3 regions of the Mesorhizobium sp. f-mel genome follow, and region 1 is predicted to be linked to each of the others. Evidence: riboswitches for the same ligand, from Rfam matches in the RefSeq annotation. Region 1 holds a riboswitch; each other region holds the start of a gene.
The links. A riboswitch is a leader RNA that binds a small molecule or an ion and turns the genes downstream of it on or off. The one in region 1 is predicted to bind cobalamin.

Region 1 (9,906 bases):
TGTTCCAGTCCTATGCGCTCTATCCGCACATGACCGTCTACGACAACATGGCGTTCTCCATGAAGATCGGCAAGGAGAGCAAGGCAGAGATCGACAAGCGAGTGCGCCAGGCCGCGGAAATCCTGCAGCTGACAAAATATCTCGACCGCCTGCCCAAGGCGATGTCGGGCGGCCAGCGCCAGCGCGTCGCCATCGGCCGCGCCATCGTGCGCAACCCGAAGGTTTTCCTGTTCGACGAGCCGCTGTCGAACCTCGACGCGGCACTGCGCGTCGCCACCCGCATCGAGATCGCCAAGCTCAAGGAGTCGATGCCGGCTACAACGATGATCTACGTCACCCACGACCAGGTCGAGGCGATGACGCTGGCGGACCGCATCGTGGTCCTCAAGGAGGGCCATATCGAGCAGGTCGGCACGCCGATGGATCTCTACAAGAAACCCGGCAATCTGTTCGTTGCCCAGTTCATCGGCTCGCCGGCAATGAACATCCTGCCGGCGACGATCGACAAATCAGGCGACCCGACCGTCGTCAGTCATGTCGGCGGGCGCAAGGCGACGGTGCCGATCGCCACGCCAGCGTCAGTGAAGGGCGCTTCGGTGAGCTTCGGCGTGCGGCCTGAGGATCTGATGATCGCCACCGGGACGGATTATCTTTTCGAGGGAACGGTGGACTATGTCGAGCAACTCGGCGAGGTTCAGCTCGTCTATGTCGACATCGGCCGCTCCGAACTGCCGCTGGTGACCAAGCTGCCCGGCAATGTCGAGGTCAAGCGGGGTGCTGCGCTGCGGTTGAATGCCGATGCCGGCGACCTGCATATTTTCGATGCCGACGGACATTCCTTCACACTCCACAAAGCGGAAGCAAAGGCAGCCTGAGGCCGGCGGCCTAACTGCTGGATACAGGCAGTTTGGCGAAGGCAAAAAACAAGAGCGGCGGGCAAAGCCCGCCGCTCTTGTGCGTTCAGGTCGCTGTTAGCGGCCGAACAGGTTGCGGTCGCTGCCGTGGACAGGCTTCTCGTCAGCCGGAACCGGATTTTGCGCCGGGGCCGAATTCTGGATCGAAGCCGTGTACGAGCTGTCGACCGCTACGGCCGGTTGGTTGGCGCCGTTCGATCCATAATTGTCGCTACCGGCAAATGCGCTGCCGGCGACGGCCAGAACGGCGGCGGTCGCAAGAAGGATCTTCGTCATTTCAGTACTCCTGGATTTTTCGTGTTCCACCAGCGCGGCGGGCAAATGCCGCCGCTGCTGTTGGGATCGACACTAGTTGTTGCCGAAGAGGTTACGGTCGCTGCCGTGGACGGGCTTCTCGTCAGCCGGAAGCGGCTTCTGCGCCGAAGCCGAATTCTGAATCGAAGCCGTGTACGAGCTGTTGTCGACCGCAGCGGCCGGCTGGTTGGCGCCGTTCGATCCAAAATTGTCGCTGCCGGCAAAAGCGCTGCCGGAGACGGCCAGAATGGCGGCGGCGGCAAGAATGATCTTCTTCATTTCTAGTACTCCTGAATTGTCGTATCCCCTCAGCGCGGCGGCCGCGGTCTTTATGAAAGACAACGCCGCTCTGCTGTTTGGGATCAGCTGTTAATTGTTGCCGAAAAGGTTGCGGTCGGCGCCCTGGACAACGGGCTTTTCAGCGTGAGCCGGCTTCTGAATGGAAGCCGTATACGAGCTGTTGTCGACCGCAGCGGCCGGCTGGTTGGCGCCGTTGGACCCATAATGGTCGCTGCCAGCAAAGGCGCTGCCGGTGATGGCCAGAACGGCGACGGCAGTAAGAGCAATCTTTTTCATTTTTGGTACTCCAGTATCTTAATTTTCCGTCCGTCTAGCGGCGTGTCTTGGGAGGAATTCGCGTCGGACAGCCCCGATGTGGGAAGGTTGTTCGGCGGATTCCAATCACTAAGTTGTTCCGTGTGGACCAAGAATCTACACCTTGAAATTGTACCAGATGCTTCCAGTAGGGTTATTTTATTTTTTGTTTCAGAGGTTTATGCCAAAGGCGCCATTCGACCATTTGACGAATTGCCCGACCTGCGTTCACAGCGTCATGCACGCATTGTCAACAGAAACGAACCGTTCGGTTCGATTTTAGATGCGGCTTAAAAGCCGGTGCTGAGTTGTTGTCGAATCGTTAACCATTTAGGCGCCCTGCAATGGTTAAATCCGGCGTGCCTTCAGAACCGGCAGCGCTCGCAGCCGGGTGCAAATTCATCCCCCTCAAATCCCGGCCCACAGGGTTTCGCCGCCGTGTCGCGCCGCATGGATACGATGTCGCTTTCATGCCGACAGTCAGCCATCCGTCATGATTAGATCACGCCAACTCAGGTGCCGCTTGGTGACGACGAAGCGGAGAATTGGGAAGCCGGTCAGAACCCGGCGCTGCCCCCGCAACGGTGGTGGAGTTCAAGTCGCAACGGGAGACCACTGGGCCACAAGCCTGGGAAGGTGTCGCGATGAGTCCGCAAGGACACTCCAGAGCCCGGAAACCAGCCCGAGATTTCTAGACACGACTGATCGCGGTGGGCGGTCAAGAGGTGGATGATGCATGTCTGGCCTGTCCGCCGGCCTGCGAGCGATCCTTCCTCCATCACCACCAGTTCAGTCTTTGGAGCGACGTGCGTCCATTTGGACGCACAAAACACGCTCGAAGACTTTGAATTGCGCATCGTGCTTTCCGAAATCGATTCCGATTTCGGGCCGATGCGACGGTTATAAGGAACAGGACATGGATGCGCGCAACGACATGCTGAGGCTCTTGCACGGCCGCAGGGCAGGCTATTCGCTCGAGCAGCCCTTCTATACTGATGCCGATTTCTTCAAGCTCGACATGGAGCTGATCTGGTATCGCGACTGGCTGTTCATCGGCCACGATTGCGAGTTGCCGAAGCCGGGCAGCTACATCACTGCCCAGGTCGGCGACTATCCGGTCGTGCTGGTCCGCGACCAGCAAGGCAGGATCAATGCCTTCCACAATTCCTGCCGGCATCGCGGGAGCCGCGTCTGCAACGCCGACAGAGGCACGGCGGCGAAGCTTGTCTGCCCCTATCACCAGTGGACCTACGAGCTGGATGGCCGGCTTTTGTTCGCAAGGCAGATGGCGGACGGCTTCGACAAGAGCCAGTTCAGCCTGAAGCCGGTGGCTTGCGAAAGCGTTGGCGGCTACATCTTCATCTGCCTGGCCAAGAAGCCCGCCGATTTCGCGCCGATGCGCGCCATGATCGAGCCTTACCTCCTGCCGCACCGGCTGCGCGACGCAAAAATCGCCTTCGAATCGACCATCGTCGAGAAGGGCAACTGGAAGCTCGTCTGGGAAAACAACCGCGAGTGCTACCATTGCGCCGGCAACCATCCGGAACTGTGCAAGACATTCCCGGAAGCGCCGACCGTGACTGGCGTGCAGGGCGCCGATAGCGATCCGGAGATGCTCATGCACTGGGCGAAATGCGAGGCGGCGGGCTTGCCGAGCAGGTTCCGCATCGATCCGGCCGGGCAGTATCGTGCCACCCGCGCGCCGCTGCTGCGCGATGCCGTCAGCTACACGATGACGGGAAGACGCGCGGTGAAGAAGAACCTTTCCGACAGCGTTTCGACCGAGCGCATCGGCTCGCTGCTGCTCTATCACTATCCGACGACCTGGAACCACATCCTCGGCGACCATGCCGTCACCTTCCGCGTGCTGCCGATCAGCGCCACGGAAACGGCCGTCACCACCAAATGGCTCGTCCACAAGGACGCGGTCGAAGGCGTCGATTACGATCTCGCCGAACTCACCCGTGTCTGGACCGAGACCAACGATCAGGACCGCCGCATCGTCGAGGAAAACGCCTTCGGCATCCTGTCGCCGGCCTATGAGCCCGGCCCCTATTCTGAACTGCATGAGGGCGGCGTCATCCAGTTCGTCGAATGGTACGCCTCCTTCATCGGGCCGCGCCTTGCCGAGGACGGCCGGCCGGCGTTGCGCAGCGTCGCCTGAGAAAGGTCAAGGGTATGAACTCGATGACGGATCTCGGGCTCTACCGCCATCTCGACGAGATGGCGCCTTGGAACGACAGGCTTCAGGTGCTGGAAGTGATCGGCGTCAGCGACGAGGCGCCTGACGTGAAGACCTTCACCTTCCGCTCCGACAACCAGACCTGGTTCCGCTACAGACCGGGGCAGTTCGTGACGCTGGAACTGCCGACCACTGACGGCCCGCTGATGCGGACCTATACGCTGTCGTCCTCGCCGTCGCGGCCGTTCTCGATCGCGGTGACGGTGAAAGCGCAGGCCGGCAGCCTCGGCACACGCTGGATGTTCGACAATCTAAAACCCGGCGTTCACGTGAAAGCCTATGGGCCGACCGGCGACTTTTCGCTGCACAGCCACCCCGCGGCCAAGTATCTGTTCATTTCGGCCGGCTCCGGCGTGACGCCGATGATGTCAATGCTGCGCTGGCTGAACGACTGCGCGCCATGGACAGATGTCGGCTTCGTCAACTGCGCACGAAAGCCCGAGGAGATCATCTTCCGCAAGGAGCTCGAACTGCTCGGCAGCCGCATGCCGGGCCTAACGCTTGGCTTCATGATCGAGGAGCGCTCCAGCCGCGAGGGCTGGTTCGGCCATATGGGCCGGATCGACGCGATACGGCTGCCGCTGCTGGCGCCCGATTTTCGCGAGCGCGAAATTTTCTGCTGTGGTCCCGACCCGTTCATGCGCGCCGTGCGGCAGATGCTTGAGGCGGCCGGATTCGATATGGCCAACTATCATCAGGAGAGCTTTGCGGCCCCAGTGGTGGAGGAAATACTGGCCCCGTTCACATCACCGGCAAAGGGTGGGCCGGCAAAGGGTGGGCCGGCAGAGGGCGGGGTCGAGACACCTGCCGAGGCCGCAACGCCGATCCGCTTTTCGCTTTCGGATGTCGATGCCGACTGCGTTGCCGGCCAGACCGTGCTGCAGACGGCGCGCGCTTCGGGCGTGCGCATCCCAGCGGCTTGCGAGTTCGGCCTGTGTGGAACCTGCAAGGTGAAAAAGGTCTCGGGCACAGTCGAGATGAGCCACAATGGCGGCATCCTCGATCACGAGATCGACGACGGCTTCATCCTTGCCTGCTGTTCGAAGCCACTGACGGCGCTCGAAATCGACGCCTGACCGGCGAGGCCGCTAAAGCGCGTCGCGTTTGGCCGGCCTTATGCGACGCGCTTACGTTGTCGTTTTCTATGCATGTCATTATCGCAAAACCGCTGCATACTTTTGCGCGACATGCATCAAACCCCGTAGCGCTCGGTGCGGATGAGGCCTGCCGGAACGCCGGCATCGATCAGCGCCTGAGCGGCGGCCGACACGAAGGCATTCGAGCCGCAGACAAAGGCGGACCTTGGCGGCGCGGGCAGCCGCACCATCGATTGCTCTATCATCGCGGCATCGACCCGCCGCGAATAGTCCGCCGGGCGCCGGGCGGCCTCGCGGGTCAGCGTCAGCACCAGATCGAAGCCGTCGCGACGATCGTCGAGGCCGATCAGCTCGTCGCGAAAGATCACCTCGTCCCAGACCCGTGCGGAAAACACCAGTGCCACGGGCACCGCCGATCTGCGCGCCGCGCGATGGCGGATCATCGCCATCAGCGGAACCACGCCGGACCCGCCGCCGACCAGCAGAAGCGGACCGCCGTCGCCGTCGTACCAGACGAAGTGGCCGCCGAGCGGTCCGCGCAATTCGACCTCGTCGCCAACAGCCGCGATATCGTGGAAGAACGGCGAGACCTCGCCATCATCGAGCCTTTCGATCGCCAGTTCGATCATCTCGCCGGCTTCCGGCCCCGAGGCGATCGAGTAGGAGCGACGCGCCTGATAGCCATCCGGCGCCGTCAGCCTGACATCGACATGCTGCCCGGCACGATAGGCGAAGGGCCGCGACGGCTCGAGGAAAAAGCTGGTGACGCGCGGCGTGCGCTTTTCGATGCGTCGGATGGTGACGGTCTGCCAGGGCGACTGCGCCGCCGGCCCGTCGCTCATGGATCGCCCGTATAGCGCTGCTCGCGCCACGGGTCGCCATAGATGTGATAGCCGCGCAACTCCCAGAACCCGGGCTCGTCGCGCTCGGTGAACTGCAGCCCGTTCAGCCATTTGGCCGATTTCCAGAAATAGAGATGCGGAACCAGCAGCCGCGCCGGGCCGCCATGGTCCGGCGTGATCGGCTTGCCTTCGTAAAGCAGCGCCACCATCGCCTTGCCGGCGGTGAGATCCTTCGTCGGCACGTTGGTGGTGTAGCCGTCGAAGGACAGCGCCAGAGTGAAGGGGCTCAGTGGCTCAATGCCGGCATCCGCCAGAATATCGTCGACCAGCACGCCCTGCCACGCTGTGTCGAACTTGGTCCATGCGGTCACGCAATGGATGTCGCGGGTCATCTTGGTCAACGGCAGCGCGTTGAACTCTGTCCAACTCCACTTCTTGACCGGCCGCGGCCCGTGCTTGAGCGTGAACGACCAGTCCTCGGTGCGCACGCGCGGCGTCGGCCCGGCCGACAGCACCGGGAACCCTTGCTCGAGATACTGCCCCGGCGGAATGCGCGCATCCGCATCCGTCGGGGGCTTTCGTCCTGAAGAGAAGCCGCGGGTGACCATGGAAACATCCGTGTGCATCAGGCCATCTGTCGGCCTTCACCAGTCTTCTCGAAGATGCTCTGGCGGGCAACCAGAATCTTGGCCGCGACCTCGCGGCAATGCGCCGCCTCAGCCATTAGCGAAGGGCACGGCGACGAACATCTGCGCGTCGCCGCGTTCGACGAGCAGGAGCACGGACTTTTTGCCAGCCTTTCCGGCCTGCGCGATCGCCTGGTCTGCCTGCCTGGCGTCCCGCACCGGCGCCTGATTGACGGCGACGATGATGTCGCCCGGCTGGATACCGGAAGCCGAGGCCGCCTTGTCGGGATTGACGCTCTCGACCAGCGCGCCGCGCTGGTTGGGCGCCAGGTTCATCGCCTGTCGGACATCCGGGGTGACGTCCATCAGACCGAGGCCGATCGCAGGAGCACGAAGGCCCGGCTGTGCGGACGGTGCCTCTGGTCCGCCGCCCACCGATGCCGGCTGCACATCGTCTCCGTTGCGCCCGACATCGACGGAAATTTCGACATTCTTCCCTTTGCGCCAGACATCGAGCGTTTCCGTGGCCCCCGGCGAGACGTCGGCAACGGCACGCGACAGGTCCTTGGGATCCTTTATCTGCTGACCGGCGAAGCTGGTGACGACGTCGCCGGTCTCGATGCCGGCTTTTGCTGCCGGCGAGCCGTCAGTGACCGCGGAAACCAGCGCACCGCTGGGCTGATCGAGGCCGACGGCGCTCGCCACATCAGGCGTCACCGGCTGGATCTGGACGCCGAGATAGCCGTATTGAATGGAGCCACCCTTCATCAGCTTGGCGACCACTTTTTGCGCCTGGTCCGACGGGATGGCGAAGCCGACGCCGACGCTGCCGCCATTCGGCGAAAAGATCGCCGTGTTGATGCCGACGACGTTGCCGCTCACATCCATCAGCGGACCGCCTGAATTGCCGTGGTTGATCGGTGCGTCGATCTGAATGAAATCGTCAAACGGCCCGCTGTGCAGATCGCGGCCGCGCGCCGAGACGATGCCGGATGTAACCGTGGTGCCGAGGCCGAACGGGTTGCCGAAAGCGAGCACCTGGTCGCCCGGCATGAGCTTGTCGGAGTCGCCCCATTTGACGGTCGGCAAAGTCTTGTCGGATTTGATCTTGAGGACGGCGAGGTCGTTCTTGGCGTCGCGACCAACCAGCTCGGCGGGAAGTTCGGTGCCGTCGTCGAGAGTGACCTTGATCGACGTAGCGCCGTCGATGACGTGATTGTTGGTGACGATGGTGCCATCGGCGGCGACGATGAAGCCGGAACCCAGCGCCTCTGAGCGGGGCTCCTGCTGCGGCGGCGGTGTCCTGGGGCCGGGCAGTCCCTGGTCGCCGAAGAACTGGCGGAAATAGTCGTCGAAGGGTGAGTTGTCGCCGAACGGAGCAGCGTCGCTCATGGTCTCCGACTGTGCCTTCATGACAGTGGTGATCGTCACCACTGCCGGTTTGTCGGCCGCCACGATCGGGGCAAACGATCCATTCGGCACCGTCATCCCGGTGACGGGAGGGGTCACTGTTTCTGCCAGAGCGCCATTCAGTCTGGGGGCGAGGGGCACGATGAAAGGGCTGACAATCAGTGCGGCGCCCAGCAAGGCGGCGACGCGATGTCTGCGAAGAATGTGGATGGGTGACATGGCCGTTGTCCGGGCGAGAAATTGGTCGGGCACCGTGGCGTTCCGGTTGGGGAATCGCCCATTCGGCGTGTCGAGGGTCGTCTTGCCTGTCTCGCCTGGCAGGCAGCCGACCGGATCGACAGCCCCCGCATCTAGGGCGGCGATTGCGGTTACCAGATGATATTACGAAGATTTAATTTATCGGGTCGGTGTCGCCCGCTCGCCAGATGCATGGCTGGAGTCGAACCCTTGATGAAGAGGAATAGCGCCGACCTGAAACAACAAACCCGCCTTGCAGCGGGTTGTTGGCGCGATCAGCACCATGCGGAAATGGATAACATAGTTGCCGGCACAAAGCAAGAACAAATTGCCGACAGGGATCACGAGCTCGCATGTCTTCCCGGCTCTGTCCTGCCGGCCATCGAAGCCTCTTATGCGCCGATCCCGTCTGTCCGCCTGAGATAGCCGTTGGCGATCTCGCGCATCCGTTTGGCGTCGAAGCTCGGGCCGTGGCCGCCATGACCGATGCGGATCGGCAGATCGAGCAGCCGCTGCATTGTCCGGCGATAGGCTGATCGGTCGGAGTCCGGCAGGTCGTCGATCAGCATCGCGTCGTAGATGGCGTCGCCGGCGAAGAACAGGCCGTCGGCCTCGTCGAACAACGCGATCGAATCGGGCGAATGGCCGGGCAGATGCAGCACGCGGAACAGCCGGTCACCGAGATCGACCGTGTCGCCCTCGTCAAGTGTTCGCATCAGCGGCGCCGGCGGAATCTTGTAATCGGCGGCCTTCCAGCCGGGCGCCGGCAGCTTCGAGACGGCGCCGTCGAGATCGTGGAACATGTGCGCGTAGGTGACGGCGTCATCCATGCTGTTGAAATACGCGGCGCTGTGTCTCGGCCCGGCCCGCAGCGGGAATTCGTGCAGCGAGCCGACATGGTCGAGATGGATATGGGTGGCGACGACGAGCAGCGGCTTGCCCGCCGGCGTGTCGATCTCCGGCGCCAGCGGGCGGATGCCCATGCCGGTGTCGACAAGCAGGTCGACGTCGCGGCCGCGAAGATGCCAGATGTTGGCGCGCACGAAATCATGCACGAACGGCTCGGTCAGCATGGTTGTAACGGCGTCGACCTTCGTTTTGCTGAACCAGTCAAGCATCACAAGATTTCCGGCATCAGAAGAGGGCCGGCATCAGACGAACGGTTTTCCAACCTTGTATTTTTCTGGAACCAGTCGCTTCAGATAGGCCATGCCTGCATCGGAGAGTTGGTTGACCTCCGGCAGCATGAAATCGTCGGGCATGTGGCGGGTCTTGCCGGCAACGTTTTTCAGCGGCACCTTCTTCAGCACGGTTTTCTCGCCGTCATATTGCAGCGCCACCGAGCCGCCGCCCTGTTCGGCGACAGCGACGGCAAAAACGCCGGCATCGAAAGCTTCCTGCGCATCGACGGCGTTGATGGCGCCGACATAGCCGCGCGGCATGTAGCCGAGCGCATCGACACGCGCCCGCTTGCCCGGCAATCCTTCGGCTAGCGCGCGCTCGAGGGCGGCCGGCAGGTCGCTGCCCGACAGCTTGACGTTGCCATGCGCATCGCGCTCCAGTTTCTCCGGCGGGACAAGGCTTTCGACCAGTGCCTTGCCGTCGGCGGTGCTGACGCCTTCGGACACGGCAACGATGCAGCGCTTGTGG
Region 2 (9,906 bases), on a different contig from region 1:
GCTGGGCCGGCGACCGCCCATGGCCCGAACTGCGCCTCGAGCCGTTCGACCGTCAGCGCGTCGGCCAATGCAAAGCCGAGCCGCAGGCCGGCGAGGCCAAAGAATTTGCCGAAGGAACGCAGCACGACAATGCCGCCTTGCTCGACATCGCCGGCCAGGCTTTCCGCGCGCGGCCCGACATCCATGAACGCCTCATCGACGACCAGCAACCCGCCTTTGGCGCACAATTTTCCGGCAAGATCGAGCAGCTTCTTGCGTTCGATGATGCGCCCGTCCGGATTGTTGGGGTTGACGATGATGGCGAGATCGGCTCCTGCCAGGACCTCGAAATCATCGACCTCCGTCACAGCATGGCCGGCGATTGCCGCTGCCCGCTGATGTTCAGCATAGGTCGGCCCGAGCACCAGCGCCTTGCCGGGGCTCGCCAGCGAGGCGACGCGCGGCAACAGGATCTGCGTGCCCGGCGTCGCCACCACATTCGCTGCCGATGGCGCGCCATAAACGCTTGCCGCGACTTCGGCCAACTCGCGGACCCGCGCTGCTTCCGGCAATCTGGACAGGGCGGTGGCGGGCAGATCGAAAAACGGATAGGAGTGCGGATTGATACCGGTCGAGAGGTCGACGAAGGGCTGCGGCGCATGCGGAAAAAGCGCCCTCGCCCGGCCAAGGCTTCCGCCGTGATCCACCACTGTCGCCGCTCCATCAAGAGACTTCATGTCGATCCTGACCGCTTTCCTGTCACTGGTTGTTGAATTCGCCGTGGGTTACCCGGCCTGGCTGTTCGGCGCCATCGGCCATCCCGTCACCTGGTTCGGCAGGCTGATATCCTTTCTCGACCGCAGGCTCAACCGCGATACTGATTCCGACGCCCTGCGTCGCCGGCGCGGTGTTCATGCGCTGCTGATCATCGTGCTGGTGCCGGCCGCCATCGCCTTCGCCGTGGAAACCATGCTTTCGGGCATTCCAGCCGGACTGGTCCTCACGGCAATCCTGGCGGCGTCGCTGCTGTCGCAGAAGAGCCTGGCCGAGCATGTCGAGGCGGTGGCCGACGGACTGGACAATGGTGGACTCGACATCGGCCGTGCTGCCGTCTCAAGGATCGTCGGCCGCGATCCGGAAAAGCTCGACAGAGCCGGCGTCTGCCGCGCGGCGATCGAAAGCCTGGCCGAGAATTTTTCCGACGGCGTCGTTGCGCCCGTCTTCTGGATCGGCGTCGGCGGGCTGCCCGGCGGCGTCGCCTACAAGGCCGCCAACACGGCCGATTCGATGATCGGCCACCGCACCGCGCGCCACGAGGCCTTCGGCAGGGCGGCAGCGCGCTTCGACGATCTGATCAACCTGCCGGCGTCGCGGCTGACCGCACTGCTCATCGTGGGTGCCTCTTTCTTCGTCAAAGGCGCCGATGCCGGCAACGCCTGGCGCACCGTGCAGCGCGACGCGACAAAGCACCGCTCGCCCAATGCCGGCTGGCCGGAGGCGGCGATGGCCGGCGCGCTCGGCCTGGCGCTCGCCGGCCCGCGTTCCTATGACGGCGTCATCGTCGACGATGCGTTCATGGGGGAAGGCGGCCACCGCGATGCCGAGAGCGCCGACATCAGGCGGGCGCTGAAACTCTATCGGGTCGCCGACTTTTTGCTGATCGCGCTGTTCGGCTTGCTGTCAGTGATTGTCGTCGGTGCGTGACCGCAGTGCAACGCGGCCGGTCGAGATCGGCAAAAAGTAAAAACCCGCCTCGGGGCGGGTCATAGGCGCAAATCAGCACCATCTGCCGTCACTAAGCAAGGAATCGCGAGCTCGCGACCAGGACGAACCTTCAGGTCAGCGCTACCCCTCACCCTCACCCTTACCATTTCCCCGTAAAGGACGGGGAGAGGGGGATCGCCAGCGTTGCGGCCAAGCCACTTCTCCCCGTCCTTCGCGGGAGAAGGTCCCGGCAGGGGGTTGAGGGGCGGCGCCGACTTTCGATAATCGGTCGTCTCCAGTACGAGTTACGTGCTGCCTAACCGCGGGCAAAACGCTCAAAACTCTATGCCTTGCTGTGCCTTCACGCCGGCGGAAAAGTGATGCTTGGTCACGCACATCTCGGTGACAAGATCGGCGGCTTCGACCAGCGCCGGTCTGGCGTTGCGGCCGGTGACGACGACATGCAGGTTTTCGCGGCGCCCTATCAGCGCCGTCACCACTTTGTCGAGATCGAGATAATCGTAGCGCAGCGCGATGTTCAGCTCGTCGAGCACCAGAAGGCTGATCGATGGATCGGTCATCAGCTCGAGCGCCTTGGCCCAGGCCGCTTCGGCGGCGGCGATGTCGCGCTTCAGATCCTGCGTTTCCCAGGTGAAGCCCTCGCCCATTGTATGCCAGACGACCCGGTCGCCGAAGGCGGCAAAGGCGTCCTTCTCGCCGGTGTGCCATTTGCCCTTGATGAACTGGACGACGCCGACGCGCCTGCCGTAGCCGAGCATCCTCAGCGCCAGCCCAAAGGCGGCAGTGGTCTTGCCCTTGCCGGGCCCGGTGTTGACGATCAGCAGCCCCTTCTCGACCGTCTTTGCCGCGACCTCGGCGTCCTGCACCGCTTTGCGCTTGGCCATCTTGGCGCGATGGCGCTCCTCGTCCTTGGGATCGATAGCATCAGACATGTCACTTCACCTTGAGCGGCAGCCCCACCACCATCAGCAGCACCGTATCGGACACTGCCGCGACTTGCTGGTTGAGCCGGCCGGCGGCATCGCGAAACCGGCGAGCCAACGCATTGTCCGGCACGATGCCCTGGCCGACCTCGTTGGAAATCACGAACCACGGCCCGCGCGGTCGTGACAGCACATCCGCCAGCCCTCGGCATTCGGCCTCAACGTCATGTTCGGCCAGCATATGGTTGGTCAGCCACAAAGTCAGGCAGTCGATCAGGACGGGCCGGCCGTCAGGCAGCGCCTCGATCGCGCCGACGAGATCGAGCGGCGCGTCGATGGTCGTCCAGCCCTCGCCGCGCCGCGACCGATGCAGCGCAATACGTTCGCGCATCTCGTCGTCATAGGCTTGCGCCGTGGCGATATAGGCCCACGGCGCCGGGCAGGCCGTCGCCAATTTTTCGGCATGCGCGCTCTTGCCGGAGCGTGCACCGCCGATGACCAGGGTCAGCGTCCCGGTAACGCGATCAGGCAAAGCTGTCGCGCAGGCCGGTCGCGGTGCCGGTCAAGCGGCCACGCACCACGCCGACGATGCCGCCGAGCACCAGCCAGAACACCAGATTGGTCAGCGTCACCGCCACCACGAACTGGTGATGCAGGCCTTCTGGGATCGGCGATTCGAAACTGTCGGGCTGCGGCGCGCCAACGATATGCGGCACCACGATCAACGCTACGGCAATCAGCGCCAGTGGCAACGACTTGCGGAAGGCAAGCAGGCCGAGACCCGCCGCGGTCGCCATCACGGTCGCCGTCCACCAGATCTGGCGCTGGGTGAGATCGGCCGCCGGCATCGCTGGCAATTCGGGCGGCAGGCCAAGGTTCGGAGCCAGCGTGAATACGGCAAAGCCGGCAAAGCCCCAGAACAGGCCCTGACGCCAATTGCCGATGCCGCCGGCGAACTCCGAAGCGGCGACCAAGATCAGCGCAAAGCCGATGCCGGTGACCACATTGGCAACGATATTGAAGGCGAAGCGCTCGAAGCCATCGGCCGGCGTCCAGCCCTCCTCTTCCGGGGCGGCAGCTTCGGCCGGCGCTGGCGCCGCGCTGGTCATGGCATTCGTATCCCCGGCGTTCGCAGCCGGCGCCGCGGCATGGTCATGCGTGTGACCACCGCCGGCCTGTTCGTAGACTTCCGCTTTCAGAATGAGCGGCACCGTGGCATAGGCCTGCATGCAGGCGAGAACGACGCCTGCCACAAGCCCTGCGATCGCCGCGATGAACACGACGTTGCGAAACAGTGTCATGATGTCAGCCCCTCGTCAGTGGCAGGGGAACGCCATCGAATGCCGATAGTCGTGAGCGGCATTGTGGACCGCATCGATATGCGAGAAGCCGACAAAGCCCATCACGAAAATGCCGAGAAATGCAGCAAGCGCCAGCTGCACGAAGCGCGACTGCGAGGAGACGGAAGTGCCGAGCGAGACGGAAGCGGTATTCATGTCTTGTCCTTTCGCCCTCCACCCGAGGGCATAGAAGTCAGTTTTCCTGTCGCCGGCAGGTCTCCTGGCTCGCGGATCAACGCCCTTCCCCACCTTCCCGAAGAAACTCTTCAGTGGCATATGGAGAGGACTAACCGCACACAGTTGCGGGGGCAGCCACGGCATTGGGCCAACAATTCGCCCTCACCGCATTCCCTTTAGGGCGCCGTGCGTCCGAATGGACGCACGAGGACGCTCTAACACTTAGACTCTGCGCATGATCCCGGAACCGATTCCGGTTCCGGGATCATGCGCGGCTCCAAACGGAACCGACGACAGCTGCGACTATAGGCAGAATCGTCGCGTCCGGCAAACCAAATTCCGCCAGCCACCGGCGCGAATGCGCCTCTCGGCAGGCCAGCCCAGCCCGGCGCCGCGATTGACAATGTTCGCGACCGGGTGTCGGCTGGCGTATCACAGGAGCCGGTCATGCAGCCCAGCCCGAGCGAGCACGATCCCTATAACGGTTGACGCGACTTGAACCGTCGCTGCCGTCATCGGCCTACTGGGACATCGAGCCTATCAGCGCGATCTCGACGCCATCTGGTATCGAAGCTGGCTGCTCGTCTGCCGAGAGGCCGACCTTGCCCAGCCGCTGGCGTTCAGGACGTTCCGTGTCGGCACTGAGGAGATCGTCGTGCTGCGCGACGAGACCGGCGAGCTGCGCGCCTTCCACAACACCTGTCGGCATGGCGGCTCGCAGCTTTGCCGGGGGAGCGAAGGTCGGCTGAAGGCGCGGCTCATCACTTGCCCCTACCACGCCTGGTCCTATTCGCTGCGCGGCGATCTCGTGCGCGTGCCGTCGAAATCGCTGCCTGAAGGCTTCGACAAGGCCGATCATCCACTTTACCGCGTAGCGCTGTCGGTATGAGGCGGTTTCGTCTTCGTCAATCTCAGGGAAGACGCCGACGGTTCGGCCGAGACAACCTTCGATCCCGCCTCCGGCGACCTCGCCAACTGACCGCTGGAGACGCTGGTGTCAGGCCATATGCTGCGCAAGGTCATGAACTGCAACTGGAAGATCTTCTGGGAGAATTTCAACGAGTGCCTGCATTGCCCATGCGTCCACAAGGACCTGTCGCGGCTGGTGTCGATCTATGGCCGCGGCCTGATGGGGCGGCACGACGACCCCGAATGGGCGCGTCACGCCGACAATGATGCGCCGGAGTTTTCCGGTGGCCTGCGGGCCGGAGCCGAGACATGGTCGCGAGACGGGCGCGCGTCCACGGCCCGGTCTTTCCCGACCTGACTTCAGCCAAGCGTTCCGCCGGGCAGACCTACGCCACCAACCTGCCGTCGATGTTCATCGTCGGCCATGTCGACTATGTCAGGACCGTCCGGCTGGTGCGCCACAAGGCCGGCATGCTGATGCCCGAGGAATATGAATTGCATCGCTTCCACAACTGGGTGCGCGAGCGGCATACAACGCTTTCACCAAAATTCTGACGATCAAAGCGACTTCGGCAGATACCGCCAGGTGACAAAACCGCAGACCGCCGCCAGCAGGCCGAGCATGGCGAACACCGAGCCCAGCCCGAAAAACGCCAGCACCACCGAATAGACCAACGGCGGTGTCAGCTCGGAAAAGTCGAGATAGGTGCGATAGACCGCCGCCATCTCAGCCCTTTCATAGAACCGCACCGAGCGCAAGAAGGCGGTCGAGCCCAACGCGTCGAGAGCGATGGCGAAGAGCGCGCCGCACAGCAGCAAGGCGCCGGTAAGAAACGGCACGGATTCGCCGACGGCGCCCGCCGCCAGCAGCATGGCCGACAGGGCGAAATAGGCTGATGTCATGGTTCGCCGGCCGCCGAAACGCTGTCCCACTCTGCCCCAGAAGATGGCCGTGAACAACAGCGCATTGCCCGCTGAGACCAGCAGGCCGCCAGCGAGCTCGCCTTCGCCTGTGATCACCATGAACAAAGGCCCGTAGACGAAAAATGTCGTCCAGAAGCAGGAGCGGCCGAAGGCGATCAGCCAGGCCAGCCTGAGACGCGGCTGCGCGACGAAGCGGCCGATATTGGCAAGCGGATTGGCCGGCCGCGTCTTGCCAGGGCGGATCGACTGATTGTCGCCGAGCCGGTAGGTCCAGAACAGCGCCAGCAGGGCCATGGCGAAGATGGCGACCGCGCCGTGCGCGGCATAGATGCCAAAACGCGTGTAGAGGAAGATGCCGAGTGTCGGCCCGCTTGTCCAGGCGAGCATCGACCACGCCATGCGCAGCGATTCGGCCTGCATGAAATCGGTCTTGCGGATGTGGTCCATAATGTAGAGGCTGAGCGTGATGGACAACGCGCTGGCGCCCATCACGCGGCAAAGCATGCCCACCAGCTGCCCGGTGAGCGTGTGCGTGACGAAGAACAGCGAGCCGACGGCAAGCAGGCAGGCACCTGATGTGTAGACCCAGCGTCGAGCAAAGCGCCGGATGAGCATCGGCATGAACAGCGTCACCGACAGGCCGGCCAGCGCCACGACGGTGTAGAGGATCGAGACGATCTGCTCGTTGCGGAGGATTTCGTAGGCCTGGATCGGGATGACGCTCGACACGGTGGCGCGCGCGAAGGATTCGACCGCATAGAGCGAGGCGAAGGTGCGCGCATCCGCCGGTCGCAAGGCCGGAAGCGCGATTGGATGGCGCACATGGGTAGCCATTGCTGTCCCCGAAGCAGAATCGCCCAAAGCAGGACGTGAGCGCCAAATCTGCCGTGGCCATCCCTGGGTCGGTAACAGGAAACCGACCCGTTCACGGCAAAAAGCGAACCGGCCAAAGGCTTTCCGGCGCTGGCCTACCGCATCGGCCCGAAAATCGGAATCGATTTTCGGAAAGCACGATGCGTAGATTCAAAAGCGTTAGAGCGTACTTTGTGCGTCCAAGTGGACGCACGTCGCTCTAATGCCGGCCTTGATGCGACGCCGGCGCGAAGCGGAGCCGAGGCCGTGTGTGGCCGCCTTCTTTTGTCCGGCGCAATCGTGATAGTCGTCTTGCTCTGCTGAATCAGAATTGCGAGACCATGAGCATCGACACGCTGACCGTATCCGTTCAGGATCAACCGAAGCCGAAGCGCATCATCGCCATCGACGTCGCCCGCGGCGTCGCTTTGCTTGCCATGGCGAGTTACCATTTCACCTGGGATCTCGAATTCTTCGGCTACACCGATCCCGGCCTGACCGCCTTCGGCTGGTGGAAATTCTACGCGCGCTGCATCGCTTCGACCTTCCTGTTCCTGGTCGGCGTCAGTCTGTTCCTCGCCCATGGCAAACAGATCCGCTGGAACGGTTTCTGGAAACGCTTCGCCATGGTCGCTGGTGCGGCGCTCGCCATATCGGCTGCCACGAGGCTTGCCACGCCGGACAGTTTCATCTTCTTCGGTATCCTGCACGAGATCGCGCTCGCCAGCCTGCTCGGCCTGGCGTTTCTGCGGCTGCCGGCGCTGCTGACGCTTGTTGTCGCGGCTTTCGTCATCGCCGCGCCGCTCTACCTCAGGTCCGAGATCTTCGACCATCCGGCCCTGTGGTGGGTCGGCCTGTCGGCAACCAATCCTCGCTCCAACGATTATGTGCCTCTGTTTCCATGGTTCGGCGCCGTGCTTGTGGGCATCGCCGCGGCAAAACTCGCCTTCGCTTCCGGCATGCTGACGCGGCTGGCGGGCCTGACGCCCGGCCGCTGGACAAATCCGCTGGTCTTTATCGGCCGGCACAGCCTCGCCTTCTATCTGATCCACCAGCCGGTGCTGATCGGCTCGGTCTGGCTGCTTTCGCAAGTGGTGCCGGCACCGGTCGAGACCAGGCAGGTCACCTTCCTGAAAGAATGCCAGACATCGTGCGAGCAATCGCGCGACACGGAGTTCTGCTCCAGCTATTGTGTGTGCATGCTCGATACACTCGAGGGCGAGGCCACGCTTGATCGGCTCTACCGCAACGACCAGGCTGCGGAATGGAAGGCACATCTCGACGAGCTCGCCGGCGCCTGCACTGCCAAAGCCGACAGCACCTTGATGGAGGGAGGAGCACAATGACCGACCATCAACAGAAACCGGGGCAACCTAAACCGGGGTTTATACCGTGGCCGCCGCTGATCTATGTCGCGGCCATCGCCGTCAGCATCGGGCTTAGCTTGCTCTACCCGCTGCCATGGATCGGCGGCCTGCTCGGCGACATCCTGTTCGCGGCCGGCTGGGTGGCATTGTTCGGCGTCGTCGCACTCTGGTTCACGGCGATCCGCACCATGATCCGGGCAAAGACGACGCTCCACCCAAACGCCGTGCCGGACCATCTGGTGACATCAGGCCCCTTTGCTGTCAGCCGCAACCCGATATATCTGGCCAACACGCTGCTGCTGATCGGCGTGGCCCTTGTCTCGGGGATCGTATGGTTCCTGCCGCTGGCGATCATCGCCGCCTTCGCAACGCAGAAAATGGCGATTGAGGGCGAGGAAAAAGTGCTGACGACGAAATTCGGCAAGAAATACCGGGACTACGCGAAAAAGGTGCGACGCTGGATTTGAGGCGTGCCGCAAGGTCTTTTCAGAGTAGAATTATCGAAAGGGCCGGTCAGGTGTTGACGCCGAGCTCCACCAATCGCTCGACGCAGGATTCCTCGGCCTGGTCGAGTTCGGCCAAGGTCTCTTCGAGGTCCCGGCGCTTCTGGCGCAGATCCTCGCGCTTTTCCTCAATGCGTTTGATCATCAGGTTGAGCTGACCGACCTCCCCGGGCGGCTCCTTATACATCTGGATGATTTCGCGGATTTCATTGATCGAAAAGCCGAGCCTCTTGCCGCGCATGATCTGGCGGATGAGGTGCCGGTCCGACGGGCGAAACAGCCGCGTACGGCCGCGACGTACCGGCTGCACCAGCCCCTCGTCCTCGTAGAAGCGCAGCGTCCGCGTCGAAACATCGAATTCGCGGGTCAGTTCGGTGATCGAATAATATTCCCGCATCGTCACTCCAAATGCCCAGCCGCGCTGCGAGTTCCAACCATGCGGCCTCGCTATCGTCCAGACGCGCGTCAGAATCGGCCGACAGGCAGTTCCAAAATCTCGCATGGCATTTACGTAAAAGTCAATTGAAGGCATAACCGCACGTTCGCTCAGCGCACGCCGAACCACCATGTGGCGAGGCCGAGAAAGGCAAAGAAGCCGACGACGTCGGTGACCGTGGTGACGAAAACCGCCGAGGCCACGGCCGGGTCGATCTTGAACCGGTCGAGCAGCAGCGGGATCAGGATGCCGGCAAGTGCGGCGACGAACATGTTGATGATCATCGCCGCTGCGATGATGCCGCCCAAATTGGGATCGCGGAACCAGGCGGCCGCGACGATGCCGATCAGGATGGCGAAGATGATGCCGTTGATGAAGCCCACCCCCATCTCGCGGCGGATGATGCGGCCGGCATTGTAGATGTCGAGGTCCCTGGTTGCCAGCGCCCGCACCGTGACCGTCATGGTCTGCGAGCCGGCATTGCCGCCCATGCCCGCCACGATCGGCATCAGCACGGCCAGCGCCACGATGTGCTCGATCGTGCGGTCGAACAGGCCGATCACCGAGGCCGCCAGGAACGCCGTCAGCAGGTTGACGAGCAGCCACGGAACCCGCGAGCGCGAGGTCGAAAGAATGCTATCCGACAGTTCTTCATCGCCGACACCGCCCATGCGCAGCAGATCCTCCTCGGCTTCCTGCTGGATGACGTCGACCACGTCGTCGATGGTCAGCACGCCGACCAGCCGCTCGTTCTCGTCGACGACGGCGGCG
Region 3 (9,906 bases), on a different contig from region 1:
CAGGGTCGTCTCCGGTATGGACGAGAAGGTCGGCCTCGGCGATACGATCCTCGAATGCCCCGGGCGCCGAAATCCCTTCGCCCTCGGCGCCGCCATAGGCATGCGAGGTGGCGTCGAGATAGGCGCGGCCGATCTCCTCGCGCGCGGCCCAGTCGCCGCTCGACAGCAACTGCTCGACGCCGGCGCCGTAGGTGCCGGGCGAGGTGCCGAAAATGCGCGGGCTGATCTTCCCATCCGCGCGGGTTTTTGCCGCAAGCGGGTTTTCGGACGCGTTTTCGTCACGGGCCGCGACAGCAGTCGCGGCAGCGTCGATCAGGGCGATCTGGGTCGGGAACATGTCGCGAAACAGGCCTGATATGCGCCAGGTAACGTCGACGCGCGGGCGGCCAAGCGTGGCCGGCGGCAGCACCTCGATGCCGGTGACGCGGCCGGTGGCAGAATCCCATTGCGGCCGGCAGCCCATCAGCGCCAGGCCTTGCGCGATCTCCTCGCCGCCGGTGCGCAGCGACGCCGAGCCCCAGAGGTCGATGACCAGCGAACGCGGCCAGTCGCCATGCGATTGCATGTAGCTGCGCAAGACCTCGTCGGACGCCGCCCTGCCGAGATCGAAGGACGTCGGCGTCGGCATGGTGCGTGGATCTGATGTGAACAGATTGCGGCCGGTTGGCAGCACATCGCGTCGGCCACGCGCCGGGGCACCGGCAGGGCCGGCGGCGACATGGCGGCCGTCGAGGGCGGCGAGGAGCGCTGCTTTCTCAGCCGCCGCACTTTGCTTGCGCAAAGGATCGGTTTCGCCCCCGGGCGAGCGGCCATAGATGTGCAGGCCGTCCTTGATGGCGAAATCCTTCAGGTCGCAGAGCCAGGCGTCGATGCGGCGCAGCGCTTCGTCGGGAGCGTCGGTTCCGGCGACGCCAGCTTCGGAGGCGAGGCCGGTCGTTTGCGCGGTTTCGACGATCAGTTTCGCCAGGCGATCGCGGCGGCGGCGGTCGAGCCCGTCGGCCTGGGCATATTCGTCGACCAGCCGTTCAAGCTGGTGCTGGCTCTCATCCAGCCCGGCGCCGGTCAGCGGCGGCGGCAGATGGCCAAGCGTTACGGCGGCAATGCGCCGCTTGGCCTGTGCTGCCTCTCCCGGGTTGGAGACGATGAACGGGTAGATGACGGGCAGGGGGCCAGTCACGATCTCGGGAAAACAGTTTTCGCTGAGCGCAACGGTCTTGCCGGGCAGCCATTCCAGTGTGCCGTGGGCGCCGACATGGATGAGGGCATGGACACCGACCGATTTGCGCAGCCAAAGACCGAAGGCGATCAACGCATGGCGCGGCGGTAATGTCGGGTCGTGGTAGTCGGCGCGGCGGTCGAGTGAGCGCCCACGGTCAGGCGCAAGCGCCACGGTGATGTTGCCGAAGCTGGCGGCGCGGAAGGGGAAATTTGCGGTGGTGGGCGCTTGAACACCCCCCTCTGTCCTGCCGGGCATGTCCGGCAGGACAGAGGGGGGTGCGTCGCACAAACCTGTCTCATCTGCCGCATTCCCCCACGCGGCCGTCACGGCAGCTATTGCCTCAGCCGGCAATTCCGTCGAAAGGTCGAGATAGTCCCCTAGTCCCAATCCACCTTCGCTGCGCTCCAGCATCTTCAGCAACGCGCGCGGCGTTTGCGGAATCTCTTCAACGGCGTAGCCCTGTTCGCTCAAGTCGTGCAGCATTGCCAGCACGCTGGACGGCACGTCGAGGCCGACGGCGTAGCCGGTGCGGCCGGGTGCGCTCGGATAGTCGGGGATCAGGATGGCGAGCTTGCGTTCCGCGCGCGGCGTGCGCTGCAGGCGGATGAAGGCTTGGACACGGTTCGCCACCTGCGCGACGCGGTCCGGCTCCGGCCGGTTGGCGAAGGCGCGGAAGGCCAGTGCCGGGTCGGTTTCGCTCTCGCCTTTGAAGGAAATGGCGCCGGCCAGAATGCGGCCGTCGAGCTCCGGCAATACGACATGCATGGCGAGGTCGGCGGGCGCCAGCCCGCGCTGATTGTTTTGCCAGATGTCACGACGAGTCGTCGCGACGATGACCTGGAAGACCGGCACGCCGGCGCGGTCGAACAGGGTTTCGACGCCGGGCTCGGCGCCGGAGGCGAAAGCCGTCGCGGTGATGATCGCGGCAGGGTTGAGCGCTGCGAGCGCGGTTTCGACGAAGGCGAGCGATGCTGGGTCCTTGAGGCTGGAGACGAAGATGGGGACGGGGGCCATTCCGCGCGCGCTCAGCGCCTCAAAAAGAGCGTCGATGGGCGCGACATCGGCGGCGAGCAGCATCGAGCGATAGAACAGGATGGGAATGACAGGCGCGGCGTATCCCTCCCCCTCGAGGGGAGGGTGGCCCGCAGGGCCGGGTGGGGTCGTTGCGGCAGTGCGCGACGTTTCTTTCTGTCGAAGCGCTTCAGGGTGTCGGCGCACTTCAGAGAGGACCCCACCCCCGGCCTGCGGCCGGACCCTCCCCTCGAGGGGGAGGGGGACGACACCGCGTCCCGGCTCATAATAGCCCGCCTTCGGCACGCTGACCGGCTCCGCGACCGCCATGTCCGATCCCGCCAGCCGGGCCAGCCGATGCACCAGCGCTGTCATGTTGGCCGGGCCGCCCTCGCGAAAATAGTTGAGCAGACCGTCGAGCTCTTCGCGGGGCAGCGTCGAGCATTCGATCAGCCGCAGATCCTCGTCGTGGCTCTCGCCGGGCAGCAGCGCCAGTTTTATGCCGCGTGCGCGCGCGGTCGAGGCAAGCTGGTCGCAGCCATAGCGCCACCAGTCATAGCCGCCGAGAATGCGAACCAAAATAACCCTGGCGTGGCGGGCGACGCTGTCGATCCAGAGGTCGACGGACATGGGATGGCGCAGGTCGCGTAAAGCCGCAAGGCGCATCGACGGCAGGCGATCCGCATCCGTTTTCCACGCCGCCGCCAGCCCGGCCAGATCGCTGTCGGTGAAGGACAGCGCCACGACATCCGCAGGCGTCTGCCTGAGATCAACGGGCTCGGCGAGATCGTCGAGCGAGGCGGATGTTGTGGTGAGGATGTGCATCGCGGCTCGTGCCTGGGGTCAGCCGGCGAGGATACGCTCGATGGCCGGGCGGTTCAGCCCTTTCAGACCGATGACGACGAGACGCGAACGGCGGTCGTCCTCAGCGGTCCAGGCGCGGTCGTAATAGTGATTGACGCGCGGACCGACAGCCTGCAGCAACAGCCGCATCGGCTTGCCGCCGACGTCGACGAAACCCTTGACGCGCAGCACGTTCTCTTCCTCCGCCGCCGTGGCGACACGCAAAGCCAGCTCATCGGGATTGGCGATCGACGGAATGTTGATGACGAAGGAATCGAAGTCGTCATGCTCGTGGTCGAGTTCGTCGTCGTGGTGGGTCTTGCGGTTCTCGATGTCGTCCTCGACGGCAAGGCCGAGGCCGAGCAGCACAGACGGATCGACCTTACCTTGCGAGGTCGGCACGATCTTGACGGCGCGCGCGGTGTGCTCGCCGATGATGGCATTGGCGCGGGCCGAACCGGCGGCGTCCATCAAGTCGCTCTTCGACAATATGATCAGGTCGGCGCAAGCGAGTTGGTCCTCGAACACCTCCTCGACCGGGTCGTCGTGGTCGAGCGTCTCGTCCTGAGCGCGCTGCGCCTGCAGGGCGTCCATGTCGTTGGCGACGCGGCCTTCGGCCAGCGCCGGTCCGTCGACCACGGCGACGACCCCGTCCACGGTCACCCGGCTCTTCACCGACGGCCACTGGAAGGCCTGGACCAGCGGCTTGGGCAGAGCCAGCCCAGAGGTTTCGATCAGGATATGGTCGACCTTCGGCGTCAGCGACAGGATCTGGTCGAGCGCCGGGACGAAATCGTCGGCGACGGTGCAGCAGATGCAGCCATTGGCCAGCTCGACGATATTTTCCTCGGGGCAGGTGTCGATGCCGCATCCCTTGAGGATCTCGCCGTCGATGCCGATGTCGCCGAACTCGTTGACGATGATGGCCAGCCGCTTGCCCCCGGCGTTTTCGAGCAGATGGCGGATCAGCGTCGTCTTGCCGGCGCCGAGGAAGCCGGTGACGACGGTGCAGGGCACGCGGGAGACGGAAGCGGTCATATCTGATCCTTCAAAAGGTCGAGGGGAGGGATGCGGGCGATGAGGCCGCGCTTCAGGCAATCGGGGCGGCCGCGCCACGGAATGAGGCCGTCCGTCGAGGTGGCGAAGAGCTTTGCGCCAGCGACGAGATCGGCGCCGCTTGTCGTGGTCAGGTCGCCGAAGACGTAGCTCCAGCAGCCGTCGCGCAGGATCGCGGCGCTCAGCCGGCGCTTGCAGTTGCCGAGGCATTCGACGCTGCGGATACGGATATTTTCGCCGGAGGCGGCGCGGCGCGTGTCTTCGGCCAACAATTCGCCGGCGCGGGGATGGGCGTCGGAGCCGGTCTCGTCACGGCAGGAGGCGCAGACAATCACCGTGATGCCGGCCAGGGGATCACTATCGGGCAATACGTCCGCTGTCTCAGCCGAAAAACTGCTGTCGCGTTCCAAATCAGGCTCCTTGCCCGGAAAACCCGCCAGGCGATCGGATTCTTTTGTCCTAGACGGCAGGTCTCCTGGCTCGCGCGTCATCGCCTTGGTGCCGCCTTCCCGGGACCGTCCCAGTGGTTTTCGGCCTTGGCTCGTCGCTTACAGTTGCGGGGACAGCCGCGGATTTGAAATCGGAATTTCGCACCGCATTCCCTCTTGGCTCCTCCCTTTGCCGAGAGGAGACCGTCTGGATTGGATTTAGGCCTGTGCAGGCAGTCGTGTCAACGCACGTCTACGATGCGGCAATGTTGGCGAGAGCCGAACCCAGGTCGCCGGCCGGAGTCACGTCGATGCGCTCCAATCCCAGCCAACCCTGCATCACCTTCAACTCCTCGAAGAGTTCGGCGGCGGTTTTCGGCGGGGCGCCGGGCTCGGCATAGGCGGCATGGACGCGCAGCACGCCGGCGGGGCGGTCGGCCTTGAGGTCGATGCGCGCCACGATCCTTTCGCCGAGCAGGAACGGCAGCACATAATAGCCGTACTGGCGCTTTTCGACGGGGGTGTAGATCTCGATGCGATAGCGGAAGTCGAACAGTCTTTCCGTGCGCGCCCGCTCGAAGACGACGGGATCGAACGGAGCGAGCAGCGCACGCGCCTTGATCTTGCGCGGAAAACGGGCGTCCTTGTAAAGATAGGCAGGCTTGTCCCAGCCTTCGACGCGTACGGGCAAAAGATCGCCGGCGTCGACTAGTTCCTCAATCCGGCCCTTGATGTCGGCTGGAGAGAGGCGGAAATAATCGCGCAGGTCGCCCGCCGTCGCGACCCCGTGGGCGCGGGCGGAAATGCGCAGCAATTCGCGGTGCGCATCCTCAGGGGAGGGCACTGGCAGGGCAAGTATCGCAGGCGGCAGCACGCGCTCCGGCAGATCGTAGAGCCGCTCGAAGCCACGACGCGACGCCGTGGTGATGCGGCCGGCCCAGAACAGCCATTCGAAAGCGTGCTTGGCATCGCTCCAGCCCCACCAGCCGCCCGAGCCTTTCTGGCCTTCCAGGGCGGAAGCGGCGATCGGGCCGCGTTGAACGACCTCGCGATAGATGTCTTCAATGTAGGCGGCGCGTTCGCGGCCCCACTTGGCCAGCCCGTTATACATTTCCTCGCCGCGCTCGGCCCGCTCCATGCGCCAGCGCATCAGTGGATAGGTCTCGACCGGCAGAAAGGAGGCTTCATGCGCCCAATATTCGAAGACTTTGCGCTTGCGCGTCACGGCGGCGTTGTCGAGCAGCGCAAGCGGGTAGGGGCCAAGCCGCGAATAGAGCGGCATATAGTGAGCACGCACCACCGCACTGACGGAATCGATCTGCAGCAGGCCGGTGCGGGCAAGGACGCGGGCCAGATGGCGGCGATCAGGCGTGCTGTTAGGGCGAGGATCGGCAAACCCCTGTGCGGCAAGCGCGATGCGCCGGGCCATGGCGAGCGAGATTTTTTCCTTCATGCAGACGGCACTCTGTTGGCGTTCGACCCAAGGTTTGGACGATGATTCCGCGCCATGCTAGCAGGGTTTTGGCGGCATCTATGTCAGGAGAGAAAACTGGAGTGAAAGTTGAAAGAAATCAAACAGGAGCGGATCGGACCAGTTTATCCGGATATGCCGTCCAGGCACCGTGTTTTGAACAAGGTTTGACTTGCTTCGCCGAAAGCGCTGCGCTAACCCTCGCCGCGTTGCAGCATAGAGCCTCCTAAAACGGTTCAGTGGTTAAACTGTCACGCTTCCGCAAGTGGGTCCGGTGCTGTAATCAGAGTGGATTGGCCGCCAACGGAAAGCTGCAGCATGAACGCATTGTTGAGTTCGTACCTGCCCATCGTCCTGTTCATCGGCGTGGCGCTGGTCGTCGGCCTGGCGCTGCTTGCCGCCCCCTTCCTGGTGGCCTTCCGCAACCCAGATCCGGAAAAGCTTTCCGCCTATGAGTGCGGCTTCAATTCGTTCGACGACGCCCGCATGAAGTTCGACATCCGCTTCTACCTGGTGTCGATCCTGTTCATCATCTTCGATCTGGAAGTGGCCTTCCTGTTCCCGTGGGCCGTGTCTTTCAGCCAGATCGGCATGCTCGGTTTCTGGTCGATGATGGTGTTTTTGGCGGTGCTGACCATCGGCTTTGCCTATGAATGGAAGAAAGGAGCGCTGGAATGGGATTGAGCGACAATTCCGGCACGCTCGTCGCGCCGAAGCCGAAGGGCATTCTCGACCCCAGCACCGGGAAGCCGGTGGGGGCGAATGATCCATTCTTCCTCGAGATCAACAACGAACTGGCCGACAAGGGTTTTCTCGTCACCTCCACCGAGGCGCTGATCACCTGGGCGCGCAGCGGCTCGCTGATGTTCATGACCTTTGGTCTCGCCTGTTGCGCGGTCGAAATGATTCACACCTCGATGCCGCGCTATGACTCGGAGAGGTTCGGTGTTGCTCCTCGCGCGTCTCCGCGCCAGTCCGACATCATGATCGTCGCCGGCACGCTGACCAACAAGATGGCGCCGGCGCTGCGCAAGGTCTACGACCAGATGCCGGAGCCGCGCTACGTCATCTCTATGGGCTCCTGCGCTAATGGCGGCGGCTACTATCATTATTCCTATTCGGTAGTGCGCGGATGCGACCGCGTCGTGCCGGTCGACATCTACGTGCCCGGCTGCCCGCCGAGTGCGGAAGCGCTGCTTTACGGCATTCTTCTCCTGCAGAAGAAGATCCGCCGCACCGGCACGATCGAACGGTGAGCGGCATGAGCCAGTCCTTGAGTGAACTCTCGACCTATCTCGGAGAGAAGCTGAACGGCCGGATCGGCGAGGCGGTGCTTGCCTATGGCGAACTCACCATCTCTGTCGAGCCGCACGATCTGATCGAGGTGATAACCTTCCTGCGCGACGATCAAAAATGCCAGTTCATTTCGATCATCGATGTGTGCGGCGCCGATTATCCGTCGCGGGCCAAGCGCTTCGACGTCGTATATCATCTGCTGTCGCCGAAGCAGAATGTTCGCATCCGGCTCAAGGTGCAGGCCGACGAAGAGACGATGGTGCCATCGATCACCGGTGTGTTTCCGGGCGCCGACTGGTTCGAACGCGAAACCTACGATCTCTATGGCGTGCTGTTTTCGGGCCATCCCGATCTCAGGCGGATTCTGACCGATTACGGCTTCGAGGGTCATCCGCTGCGCAAGGATTTTCCGCTGACCGGTTTCGTCGAGGTGCGCTACGACGACGAGGCCAAGCGGGTCATCTACGAGCCGGTGGAATTGAAGCAGGAATTCCGCAATTTCGATTTTCTGTCTCCGTGGGAAGGTACGGATTACGTGCTCCCGGGGGATGAGAAGGCAAAGCAGTAAATGGCTGAAACCTCCGTTCGCAACTTCAACATCAATTTCGGCCCGCAACATCCGGCGGCGCATGGCGTTTTGCGCCTCGTGCTGGAGCTTGATGGCGAAGTCGTAGATCGCGTCGATCCGCATATCGGGCTGTTGCATCGCGGCACTGAAAAGCTGATCGAAGCCAAAACCTATCTGCAGGCGGTGCCATATCTCGACCGGCTCGACTATTGCGCGCCGATGAACCAGGAGCATGCCTTCGCGCTTGCCGCCGAGCGACTTCTCGGCATCGAAGTGCCGAAGCGCGGACAGCTGATCCGCGTGCTTTATTGCGAGATCGGCCGCATCATGTCGCACATCCTCAATGTGACGACGCAGGCGATGGATGTCGGCGCGCTGACGCCGCCCTTGTGGGGCTTCGTTGAGCGCGAAAAACTCATGGTATTCTATGAGCGGGCCAGCGGTTCGCGCATGCATGCGGCTTATTTCCGGCCCGGCGGCGTCCACCAGGACCTGCCGCAGAAGCTGGTCGAGGATATCGGCAACTGGATCGACCCGTTCCTGAAATCGCTCGACGATCTTGACGCACTGCTGACCGGCAACCGCATCTTCAAACAGCGCAATGTCGACATCGGCACGGTCTCGCTGGCCGATGCCTGGGCGTGGGGCTTTTCCGGCGTCATGGTGCGCGGATCCGGCGTCGCCTGGGATCTGCGCAAGTCGCAGCCCTATGAATGTTATGCCGAGATGGATTTCGACATTCCAATCGGCAAGAACGGCGACTGCTTCGACCGTTACCTCGTGCGCATGGAAGAGATGCGCCAGTCGGCGAAGATCATGCGCCAGTGCGTCGACCTGCTGCTCGGCAAGGAAGGTGCGGGGCCGGTGTCAAACCTCGACGGCAAGGTGGTGCCGCCAAAGCGCGCGGCGATGAAGCGCTCAATGGAAGCGCTGATCCATCACTTCAAGCTCTACACCGAGGGCTACCGCGTGCCGGCGGGCGAGGTCTATGCGGCCGTTGAAGCGCCGAAGGGCGAGTTCGGCGTCTATATGGTCTCCGACGGCACCAACAAGCCCTATCGCTGCAAGCTGCGGGCGCCCGGTTTCGCGCATCTGCAGGCCATGGACTTTTTGTGCCGTGGCCACATGTTGGCCGACGTCACCGCCGTGTTGGGTTCACTCGATATCGTCTTCGGGGAGGTGGATCGGTGAAAGCACGCGGCGCTCTGCACGTTGCGACCGGCTTTGCAGCCGGTGTCGCCGGCATGGGAGCGCTTGCTGCTTGGGGCAGTTCGCCGCAGAACTATCTGGTGTCTTGCAGACCTGAGGGCACAAAAACTGAAGTCGTTTGTGGTATCGCCGCAAACGGCAGGTTGTGGAGCTTGTATTCGGGTTGGTATCTCCATGCCGATGCGGAATATCCAGATTGGAAGGTGGCACTTGGCACGGATTGTTCGGATCGGTACCGCGAATATCGCGATTACGTCGACACCGCTTGGGAAACGATCGGAAAACAAGTGAATTCCGACGTTTTGGCTAGCTCCGACCCTCGCTTTTATTTCGACTGCTACAGCAGAGTTCAAAACTAAATGTCAGTCCGCCGTCTCGCAGAAGCCAGCCTCCAGCCAGCCGCCTTCGCCTTCAACCGGGCGAATGCGGCAACGGCGAAGCAATGGATCAAGAAGTATCCGAAGGGCCGCGAGCAGTCGGCGATCATCCCGTTGCTGATGCTGGCGCAGGAGCAGGAAGGCTGGGTGACCAAGGCGGCGATCGAGACGATCTCCGATATGCTCGGCATGCCTTACATCCGTGGGCTGGAAGTCGCGACCTTCTACACGCAGTACCAGCTCAATCCGGTCGGCACCCGCGCGCATATCCAGGTTTGCGGCACCACGCCCTGCATGCTGCGCGGCTCGGAAGCGCTGATGGACGTGTGCCGCTCGAAGATCCATCACGACCAGTTCCACACCAACGACAAGGGTACGCTGTCGTGGGAGGAGGTCGAATGCCTTGGCGCCTGCGTCAACGCGCCGAT

Region 2: linked by a shared signal. The riboswitch ahead of ACWUKX_RS04925 (CbtB domain-containing protein) and the one ahead of ACWUKX_RS18230 (aromatic ring-hydroxylating oxygenase subunit alpha) in region 1 are both predicted to bind cobalamin.
Region 3: linked by a shared signal. The riboswitch ahead of ACWUKX_RS05135 (DUF1636 family protein) and the one ahead of ACWUKX_RS18230 (aromatic ring-hydroxylating oxygenase subunit alpha) in region 1 are both predicted to bind cobalamin.

The regions. Positions count from the first base shown of each region.
Region 1 covers NZ_JBSPTO010000014.1:72,624-82,529, forward strand. The annotation lists gene ACWUKX_RS18210 (ABC transporter ATP-binding protein) at 1-875, shown strand, start outside; gene ACWUKX_RS18215 (DUF680 domain-containing protein) at 972-1,190, opposite strand; gene ACWUKX_RS18220 (DUF680 domain-containing protein) at 1,263-1,487, opposite strand; gene ACWUKX_RS18225 (DUF680 domain-containing protein) at 1,578-1,784, opposite strand; cobalamin riboswitch at 2,300-2,502, shown strand; gene ACWUKX_RS18230 (aromatic ring-hydroxylating oxygenase subunit alpha) at 2,719-3,966, shown strand; gene ACWUKX_RS18235 (hybrid-cluster NAD(P)-dependent oxidoreductase) at 3,990-5,120, shown strand; gene ACWUKX_RS18240 (FAD-binding oxidoreductase) at 5,237-5,983, opposite strand; gene ACWUKX_RS18245 (molybdopterin-dependent oxidoreductase) at 5,980-6,591, opposite strand; gene ACWUKX_RS18250 (DegQ family serine endoprotease) at 6,700-8,238, opposite strand; gene ACWUKX_RS18255 (MBL fold metallo-hydrolase) at 8,649-9,374, opposite strand; gene ACWUKX_RS18260 (diphosphate--fructose-6-phosphate 1-phosphotransferase) at 9,408-9,906, opposite strand, start outside.
Region 2 covers NZ_JBSPTO010000002.1:179,852-189,757, forward strand. The annotation lists gene cobD (threonine-phosphate decarboxylase CobD) at 1-716, opposite strand, end outside; gene cbiB (adenosylcobinamide-phosphate synthase CbiB) at 715-1,683, shown strand; gene cobO (cob(I)yrinic acid a,c-diamide adenosyltransferase) at 2,019-2,636, opposite strand; gene cobU (bifunctional adenosylcobinamide kinase/adenosylcobinamide-phosphate guanylyltransferase) at 2,638-3,159, opposite strand; gene ACWUKX_RS04920 (CbtA family protein) at 3,152-3,928, opposite strand; gene ACWUKX_RS04925 (CbtB domain-containing protein) at 3,944-4,123, opposite strand; cobalamin riboswitch at 4,161-4,363, opposite strand; gene ACWUKX_RS04930 (Rieske (2Fe-2S) protein) at 4,758-5,033, shown strand; gene ACWUKX_RS04935 (SRPBCC family protein) at 5,139-5,411, shown strand; gene ACWUKX_RS04940 (hypothetical protein) at 5,363-5,608, shown strand; gene ACWUKX_RS04945 (MFS transporter) at 5,612-6,811, opposite strand; gene ACWUKX_RS04950 (heparan-alpha-glucosaminide N-acetyltransferase) at 7,171-8,175, shown strand; gene ACWUKX_RS04955 (methyltransferase family protein) at 8,172-8,663, shown strand; gene ACWUKX_RS04960 (MerR family transcriptional regulator) at 8,710-9,096, opposite strand; gene mgtE (magnesium transporter) at 9,246-9,906, opposite strand, start outside.
Region 3 covers NZ_JBSPTO010000002.1:220,750-230,655, reverse strand. The annotation lists gene cobN (cobaltochelatase subunit CobN) at 1-3,055, opposite strand, end outside; gene cobW (cobalamin biosynthesis protein CobW) at 3,074-4,111, opposite strand; gene ACWUKX_RS05135 (DUF1636 family protein) at 4,108-4,539, opposite strand; cobalamin riboswitch at 4,578-4,781, opposite strand; gene ACWUKX_RS05130 (winged helix-turn-helix domain-containing protein) at 4,811-6,010, opposite strand; gene ACWUKX_RS05125 (NADH-quinone oxidoreductase subunit A) at 6,347-6,712, shown strand; gene ACWUKX_RS05120 (NuoB/complex I 20 kDa subunit family protein) at 6,703-7,284, shown strand; gene ACWUKX_RS05115 (NADH-quinone oxidoreductase subunit C) at 7,290-7,892, shown strand; gene ACWUKX_RS05110 (NADH-quinone oxidoreductase subunit D) at 7,893-9,083, shown strand; gene ACWUKX_RS05105 (hypothetical protein) at 9,080-9,460, shown strand; gene nuoE (NADH-quinone oxidoreductase subunit NuoE) at 9,461-9,906, shown strand, end outside.